2 regions of the Maridesulfovibrio bastinii DSM 16055 genome follow, and region 2 is predicted to be linked to the other one. Evidence: predicted binding sites of a transcription regulator. Region 2 holds the regulator's gene; the other holds the start of a gene.

Region 1 (4,431 bases), on a different contig from region 2:
TGATGTTGCGGAACTGGCTATGCGCATAGAACAGAAAGGGCAGGCTTTTTATCTTCTTGCTGCGGATGCTGCCGAAAATCCGGATGCCAGAGAATTTTTCGAATTTTTTGCTCAGGAAGAGTCAAAACATGAAGTCTTTTTCAGGGAATTAAGAGATCGTATGGGTAACACCGAGCTTCCTCCTGGAAGTGATTTTGAGGAATATACCCGCTACGTGCTTGCTCTCATTGATTCCCATGATGTTTTCAATTTTGATTATACCGAAGCTTTTAATTCAGGTGATTTCAGTTTTGATGATGCTGTGAGAACTGCAATGCGTTTTGAAAAAGACACCATTCTTCTTTTCAGCGAACTTAAGACAATGGTCCCTGATGATGATCGCAGAATCGTTGAAGCCTGTATTGAAGAAGAGCGCGGACATCTCCGTATGCTTGCTGAAAAATTAAAAGATTAATTTTTATTCAGTTATAGATCATGAGAAAGGCCGGGAATGAAATCCCGGCCTTTTTTACTTTTTAACTCCGAGCAGATTGTTGATGACCGCATCCGAGGTGGTAATAACTTTTGAGTTTGCCTGAAATCCTCTCTGGGTCAGAATCATATTTGCAAATTCTGAGGCAAGATCAACGTTTGAAGTTTCCAGATTGTTGGTAACGGTTGATCCCATTCCGTCTTCCTGAGGGACTCCTTCAATGGCTGCACCGGATTCATTTGTTTCGGAAAAGTAATTTGAACCTTCTCGTCGCAGCCCATATTCATTGGTAAAATTATAAAGGTTGATTTTATAGTAATCCACTGAAAGACCGTTTGAGAAAAGTCCTCTCAGCACTCCGTCTTTATCAACTTCAATGTTTTGAAGATACCCTTCACCAAAACCGTCTTGAGACCTGTTTATGGTTGTTGATGATCCCCAGTAGTCCGTTGTGCTTAATCCCTGAATTTTGCCATCGGCCATGCGGGCAAGGTTGGAAGCATTGCTCCCGACATCAGCCGCGGTGGTCCCTGATAAATTCCATTGTCCGTCACCGGCCTTTATACCCAGATTAAGAGCGATGTCCTGTTCGCTGGGAGTTCCGCCGTCAGGATCAGCAAATACAGCTGAAAATTGAGGCATTCCATCCTCATTTATATCAGCCAGCTCCCAATTGGAGAGATCTTTAGCATCTCCTGAAGAATTACTCGAAAGGGTATAGGCACTCATGCTCTGCAAATCTCCGTCACCTGAAAAAGTCAGGGTTCCGGTCATAAGAAGACCGGCTGAGGATGTGCCTGCTGTCTGTGCGGCTGCATCGCTTGAAGGATCGACTCCCACGACAAATTCCCAGTATTTGCGGTCGGAAGTATCACCGTCTGAAGGTGTTACTTTATCAAAATATATTATCAGATCCTGGGCATTACCGTTTTTATCCCATACTTTGATTGAAGAATTGTAGGAATATTTTTCCGCATCAAGAGGAGGCTGTGATGTTCCGTCCCAGTTTTTCATTAAAGCGAAAAACGGATTAGAGCTGTCTGTGGTCTGATCAATGTCAGCTGAATCAAGATTTGAAATCATTGAGACTTCAGTTGTTGCCTTGGGATCGGACTTAATTACATCAATCATATTGCCGTTAGCATCTAGTTCCTGCTTGATGGGCAAAGCAATATCTGTTGATGATGCCGAGATAACCCCGTGCTCGTCTATGGGATATCCCTGAAGAGCGTTGCCGTGGTTATCTTTTAAGATACCGTTTTTATCGAAACGGAAGTGTCCGTCACGGGTGTAGACACGCTCACCGGTATCAGCGTTTCTTACTCCGAAAAAACCCTTTCCACCGATGGCTATATCTGTACTTTCCGTGGACGGATCAAAAGAACCTTCAGCAAAATCAGTTCTAGTATTGGCAAGTCTGACACCGTTACCTATCTGGGCCGATCCGTGATTGTCACCGCCGGCAACAACTCCGGCAGTAGTACCCGGCGCGGCTTTGCTGCTTAAGGTTTCGAAAAAAGCATATCCAGATTTATAGGCAACAGTATTTATGTTTGCAATATTACTGCTGATCTGCTGCATTCGATTGCTGTGGGCCGTAATACCGGAGGCCCCGACGTACATAGATCCGAAAGCCATCCTTGAACTCCTTGTTATTAATCCCGGTCATCTGACTCATGAACGGGCTGTATGCCGTAACCCGGAAAAAAAATCCGGTTCTGTTAAGATATACTAAGATAAGCAAAGGGCATGCCGATGAAATCTAAACAAGAGTTAAAATAAATAAACGGAGAGCTTATTTCGTGGTAATAAATGGGAAATTAAGACTTTTTTGAAGATTTTATTTTGTAGTTGAGGAATTTTTCCAACTTGAGTGAAGATTCGTGGTCAGGATCAAGAATGAGACTTTTGCGGACAAACGTTAAGGCGTTCTTGTAGTTTCCGTTTTCCGCATGTGCTCTTGCAAGGTTGAAATACAGGTTTTCATCGGAATCTGTAAATTCCAGCGCGCGTTCGTAATATTCCACAGCTTCGCTGTACATACCTGATTTTCTGAGACTTATTCCGAATTCGTTGAAAAGGTGCTTGTGCTTTTTCTGGAAAGCAGCATTGAGGCCGACTATTCTTTTAAATATATCCTGCGCCTTATCGTAATCCTGCCTTTTAAGGTAGCACAGGCCTATTCCAAAATTAGCGCGGATGTTACATTCATCAATATCAAGAGCTCTGTCGTACTCCATTTCCGCTGTGAATGTATTCCCGAGCTGCCTCTGACGGTCAGCCTTAGCAAGGATTTTTCCCAGCTTCTTCATGGCGGGGAAAACTTCGTTTGTATAGAGCTCCAGTTCCGGTGAAAAGGAGTCGAGCAGTTCGTCTTTGCTGACAATCTGTTCATCTCCCTGAGGGACTTTCTGGGCATTCAGAGGGCGCAGTGAGATGTCTCCATCCTCATTCTCTTCTCCATAGTAAAGAAAAGTCTGGATGGCTTTTTTTTTGGTGGTTCCAGTACCGATGTAAGAAACAACACGCGTGGAAAAAGCACCTCTTATAATAGGCGCAGCTTCATTATTTTCCATGTGGTCATTCTTATGAATCATTAATATATCACTTTGATTTTTAAGTATTCTTTTTCTTATATTCAGGGTTCCCCGAGGCATCTAATTAGATGGTCATATTAGCATAAAAGAAGGGAAGCGACAATTTGAAAAGATAAAAATCATATTCGCACTACTGTTTCCCATTAATTTCAATTTAGTCTGATTTAGTATATTTTGTCGATTAAAAAAGCGGGACTAAGCCTGCTTAAAAGGCTTAATCCCGCTTAATAATTGATATAAAAAAGGTTACAGTATGTATCTGGACAGATCTCTGTCTTCTACAACATCCTTAAGGCTGTCCTGAACATAGTTGCGGTCTATAAGAACTCGGCCGTTAGGAGTATCCGGAGCTTCGAAAGAGAGCTCTGAGAGTATTCTTTCCATTATAGTGTAAAGTCTTCTTGCTCCGATGTTCTCGGTCTGCTCGTTTATTTTTTGAGCTGTAGAGGAGATTTCTTCGAGAGCTTCCTTACTGTAGTCCAGTTCTATTCCTTCTGTTTCCATCAGGGCTTTATACTGGACAGTCAGAGCATTGCGGGGTTCAGTGAGGATTCTGTAGAATTCATTTTTACCAAGAGCGTTCAACTCAACTCTCAGTGGAAAGCGTCCCTGAAGTTCAGGGATAAGGTCTGAAGGCTTGGAATAATGAAATGCACCTGCAGATATAAACAGGATATGATCTGTTTTAATCATTCCGTATTTAGTGTTGACCACACAGCCCTCAACAATAGGCAGGAGGTCGCGCTGTACTCCTTCTCTTGATACGTCAGTACCACCGCCGCCTTCATGCCTTTCAGCAATTTTATCAACCTCATCAAGGAATATGATGCCGGTCTGTTCAACCCGTTCTTTAGCTATTTCAGTTACTTTATCCATGTCGATCAGTTTTTCTGACTCTTCCTGAATAAGCAGCTCGTAAGCTTCACGGACTTTTACTTTGCGGGTTTTCTTTTTATTGGGGAACATCCTTCCAAGCATATCGGAAACCTGCAATCCCATATCTTCCATTCCGGGCATGGCCATCATTTCCACCTGAGGTCCACCCTGAACAGTTACGTCCAGCTCGACTTCGCGTTCATCCAGCTTGCCTTCACGCCACATTTTGCGGAATTTTTCACGGGTAGAACTGTCTGATTCGGAAATTGTTTCGGGCTTGTTTTCATCCGATTTATTGGAGAAAAATCCCATTCCGTTACTGCTTTCTTTTCTACTGTTGGGGAGCAGCAGATCCAGAAGGTGGTCTTCGGCATGCTTTTCAGCACGCACGCGAACTTTTTCAGTTTCCTCTCCCCGGACAAGGTTTATGCCTATTTCCATAAGGTCGCGGATCATTGATTCTACATCACGTCCAACATAACCCAC
Region 2 (4,431 bases):
CACAATTAGCTATAGGACCGACTATCAATTCCGCAGCCTTTATCAAGGCTTTTCCAAAGTCTCCGTGTGTAACAATGACAATTCCATTACTGCCGGCGGTTTCACTCATTTTTTTACCTAGAAAAACTGGTATTAATCCAGATCAATATGTTTATGCTCAATACTTACTGAATACCCGCAGGAACTCAGATCTGCATATATAGTCTCGGCCACGGCTACGGAGCGGTGCCTTCCACCGGTACACCCCATTGCAAGGGTGAGTCTATACCGCCCTTCTTCTTCATAAAGTGGCAATATATACTTAAGAAAGTTAAGGTATTTATCAATAAAGACAGACCCCGGTTCTTTACCAAGAACATAATTCAAAATTGATTTATCCTTACCGGACAAAGGGCGTAATTCAGGCTCAAAATAAGGATTGGGCAGAAAACGTAAATCCATGACCATATCCGCTTCGGTAGGCACATCATATTTAAAACCGAAGGACATGACATGCACTCTCAACCCTGAGCCTTTTTCTGTTAAAAAGACCCATTTTTCCTGAATTTTTCTACGTAGATCGTGTATGGAAAAATGGGTGGTATCAATTATGAGATCAGCTTCATTGCGTAATGGATTTAAAATAATTTTTTCTTCCTCAAGAGCCTGTTCAAGACCTATGGCTTTAGACTCAAGAGGGTGAGGTCTTCTGGTTGTCGCAAATCTTCTGACCAGCTCAGGAAGCCTCGATTCGAGAAATATTAAAGCTGGATTAATACCCTTCTCAACAAGTTCGTTTCTGGTCTGTGACCACTCTTCGACAAAATTTTTCTGCCTGAGATCCATACCAAGGACTAATCCACGATATGTTATGTCATTGCCTTTAAACAACTTGACCAGACGAGGCAGCATACTTGCCGGAAGCCCGTCAACACAGAAAAATCTCAAATCCTCAAAAACTTTGAGGGCTGTTGATTTACCTGCTCCGGACATACCACTTACAACAATGACCGGAAAAGAATCCGCGCTATCCACCTCTGCCTCCGCAATCAAACGCTTTGAAGAACCTTCCAAAGATCATCTTTACTTTCAGTCTGCATAAAAGCTTTCCTGAAAGCATCATCCTTAACCAGTCTGGAAATCTGAGCCAGAGTTCTTAAATGAGAACCGGCACCCTGCTCAGGAGCCAGAACCAAAAAGAAGATATGACATGGTTCGTGGTCAAGTGAATCAAAATCAATACCCTTCTCACTTCGACCAACAACAACATACATATCTTCGATGGAGTCAAATTTACCATGGGGGATGGCAATGCCATCCCCTATGCCTGTTGTACCTAATTTTTCACGGTCAATAAGGACCTTGTAAGCTTCGTCAGGGTTCATATCAAGACCTGAATCTATCAGGACCGAAACCATTTCCTTTAGAACACCTTCCTTGCTATCACTTTCAAGTTCATGAATAACAAGATCCTTTGCCAAAAAAGCACCTATTTTCATTATACTAATATCCTGGGTCTATTAAACCGAAATCGCCATTATCACGACGATAGATTACGTTTATTCCCTCGCTGTCAGCATTGCGGAAAACGAGAAAATCATAGTCTAATGAATCCAGCTGTAAGGCGGCCTCTTCGACCGTCATTGGCTTGGGTTCAAACTGATCCGACTCGACTATACGCGGAGGTCTGTGTTCCTTATCTTCAAGGTCAAAACTGATCACATCCATCCGAGCCGATGTAACTTCACTACGCCGGTAGCTGCGCATCTTTTCACGCATCCGCCTCAACTGGGCTTCAAGCTTATCAAGGACCATATCAATAGTAGAATACATATCTTCAGACTCTTCAAATGCAGAGATGTGAATATTGTCTGAATAAAGTACAACTTCCGATATATGCCTGAATCTATCCACGGAAAGATTCACCTGCAACTCAGTATTATCTGGATTGGTAACAAACTTCTCAAGCTTGCTAAAACGGGTATTTGCATATTCCTTCAGATGTTCAGACGGATCGAAGTTCTTAAAAGTGAATGCTACGTTCATAAGGATCCTCCTTAAGTTAGGGTGAATATGCTATTCCAGTATAACTGGCTAAAAGACCTTCTTGCGCTTGGAAGAAGATTCTATACCCAGCGCGGTTCTGTATTTGGCTACCGTCCTCCTTGCAATATTAATTTCAAGCTTCTCTTTCAGATATTCAGCAATTTTTTCATCACTATAAGGCTTTTTGGGATCTTCTTCAGAAATAAGCTTCTTTATCATGGCCTTTACTGATTCTGAACCTACCTGTGAACCGTCATCCAATTCCAACGCACTGTTAAAAAAGAACTTAAGTTCAAAGACACCATGAGGGGTCGCAACATATTTATTTGTTGTTATCCTGCTCACAGTAGATTCATGCATATCAATATCTTCAGCCACTTCCTTCAGAATTAAGGGTTTGAGCTTAGTTACACCATTTCTAAAGAATTCATCCTGAAACCTTACTATTGATTCAAGAACTTTAAATAAAGTCCTCTGCCGTTGGTAAAGACTCTTCATGAGCCATTGGGCAGACCGCATCTTATCCTGAAAATATTCTTTATCGGCTCCCTTTGCAGCTTCTGTTGTTTCCACATAAAAGGAATTCATCTGCAATTTCGGCAGCCCGTCATCGTTTAGTACAATAACAAATTCTCCATCATACTCATAAACATAAGCATCAGGACTGATATAGAAAGGGTCACCCCCGGAAAAACTTGCACCGGGAAGCGGGTCCAGAGTCTGAAGCAAATCCAGATAGCTTTTCAAATCTTCCATGCTCAATTTAAATTTTCTGGCCAGAGGCTTATAACGCCTTCTTTCCAGATCTTCTAAATGATCACGAACCAGAGAAACTAAAATAGGATCGTTGTCCAACTTTAAAACTTCGAGCTGTACGGTCAAGCATTCTTTTGGTGTTCTTGCTGCAACACCAACAGGATCAAACCTTTGAATTCTATGAAGAACTGATTCAACCTCATCGACTGAAGCAGAACAGATCTCACTTATTTCTTCAACCCCTATGCAAAGATAACCGACCTCACTCAAGTTACCTATTATGGCTTCTGCTATTTCACATTCTTTCTCAGTAAAATCGGAAAGAGTCATCTGCCAGCCAAGATGGCCATCAAGCGTTGTCGACTTGGTAAGACGGGCATCATAAGATAGACCGTCTTCATAAGCTTCAGACTCTCTAACTATTGATTGCTTGGAAGAGCTGGAAAATTCTCCCAGATAATTCTCCCAGTCAGCATTCTTCATCAGCTCTTCAGTCTCTCCACTTGCGGAAGACTGATCCTTGTCACGAGCTTCAGAAACCTCCTTCTCTTCATATTCTTCAAGAAGGGGATTTTCCATGAGCTCCTGCTGAACTGTATCCACAAGCTCAAGACGGGAAAGCTGTAAAAGCTTGATCGCCTGTTGCAATTGTGGAGTCATCACAAGTTGCTGAGTAAGCTTAAGCTGTTGTCTTAATTCCAATCCCATATTTTACCATTACCAATAAAGTCTTAACACATTATTTTTATTAACTAAAAAAGCATTAAACAAAGAAAAAAGAAAAAAAATACATTTTTAAAGAATAATATAAAATACTACTTGATTTTAGAATGACATACTTAATTAAATCTTGCAACAAAGAGTATGAATATTACTGTAATATATAGTTTTTTATAAAAACAATTTTACACATGAAAAAAGTGTACCAATGTTCTGAACGCCTGTAAATCTACAAACTATAAATTACTTTAAAAACAATTTTGAAGATACGCTAGCACCACTCGATATAACCACCTAAAAAAATTATTTTTTTAGATAAGCACCATAAGTATAATATTGAATATTTAAAATAATTAAAATTCGAAATAGCTATCCAAATCCATTAGTTAGAAACAAAATTATTATCTAAAATTAGGAACGATCATTTTTTCCCAAAATCCATAAAAAAAAGACAGAATTTACACTATGTGCAAAAATCCTGTCTCAATTTAAACCTATAAAAGCTTTTTATCAGCACTAAAAAAACATCGCTACAACCGAAAACTATCTCCCAGATACAAACGTCGAGCCTTAGTATTCTTTACTATATTTTCAGGAGCTCCACTCAAAATAACCCGCCCTTCATAAACAAGATAGGCTCTATCGCATATTGTCAGTGTTTCTCTAACATTGTGATCTGAAATCAAAATCCCGATTCCCATCTCTTTCAAAGTGGAAATAATATCCTGAATCTCGATAACAGCAATAGGATCAATACCGGCAAAAGGTTCATCAAGCAGAATAAACTTGGGATTGTTAATTAGAGCCCGGGCAATTTCCAGTCTGCGCCTTTCACCACCGGACAGGTACATCGCTTTTTGATCTGCCAGACGCAAAATACCAAGCTGATCCAAAAGTTCATCCGCTCGCTTTGAAACGTTTTTAGATGAT

Evidence for each region. The regulator sigma-54, encoded in region 2, starts transcription at its own class of promoters, with help from an activator protein. The targets are predictions, from matches to a motif close to CTGGCACGGNNNNTGCTT.
Region 1: the regulator sigma-54 is predicted to act here: its motif matches at 2,211-2,228, upstream of G496_RS0103195 (flagellar hook protein FlgE).

The regions. Positions count from the first base shown of each region.
Region 1 covers NZ_AUCX01000007.1:233,342-237,772, forward strand. The annotation lists gene G496_RS0103190 (ferritin-like domain-containing protein) at 1-454, shown strand, start outside; gene G496_RS0103195 (flagellar hook protein FlgE) at 509-2,110, opposite strand; gene G496_RS18700 (tetratricopeptide repeat protein) at 2,293-3,069, opposite strand; gene hslU (ATP-dependent protease ATPase subunit HslU) at 3,316-4,431, opposite strand, start outside.
Region 2 covers NZ_AUCX01000026.1:5,052-9,482, forward strand. The annotation lists gene G496_RS0112900 (PTS sugar transporter subunit IIA) at 1-109, opposite strand, end outside; gene rapZ (RNase adapter RapZ) at 133-1,014, opposite strand; gene G496_RS0112910 (PTS sugar transporter subunit IIA) at 1,029-1,478, opposite strand; gene hpf (ribosome hibernation-promoting factor, HPF/YfiA family) at 1,483-2,025, opposite strand; gene rpoN (RNA polymerase factor sigma-54) at 2,074-3,489, opposite strand; gene lptB (LPS export ABC transporter ATP-binding protein) at 4,032-4,431, opposite strand, start outside.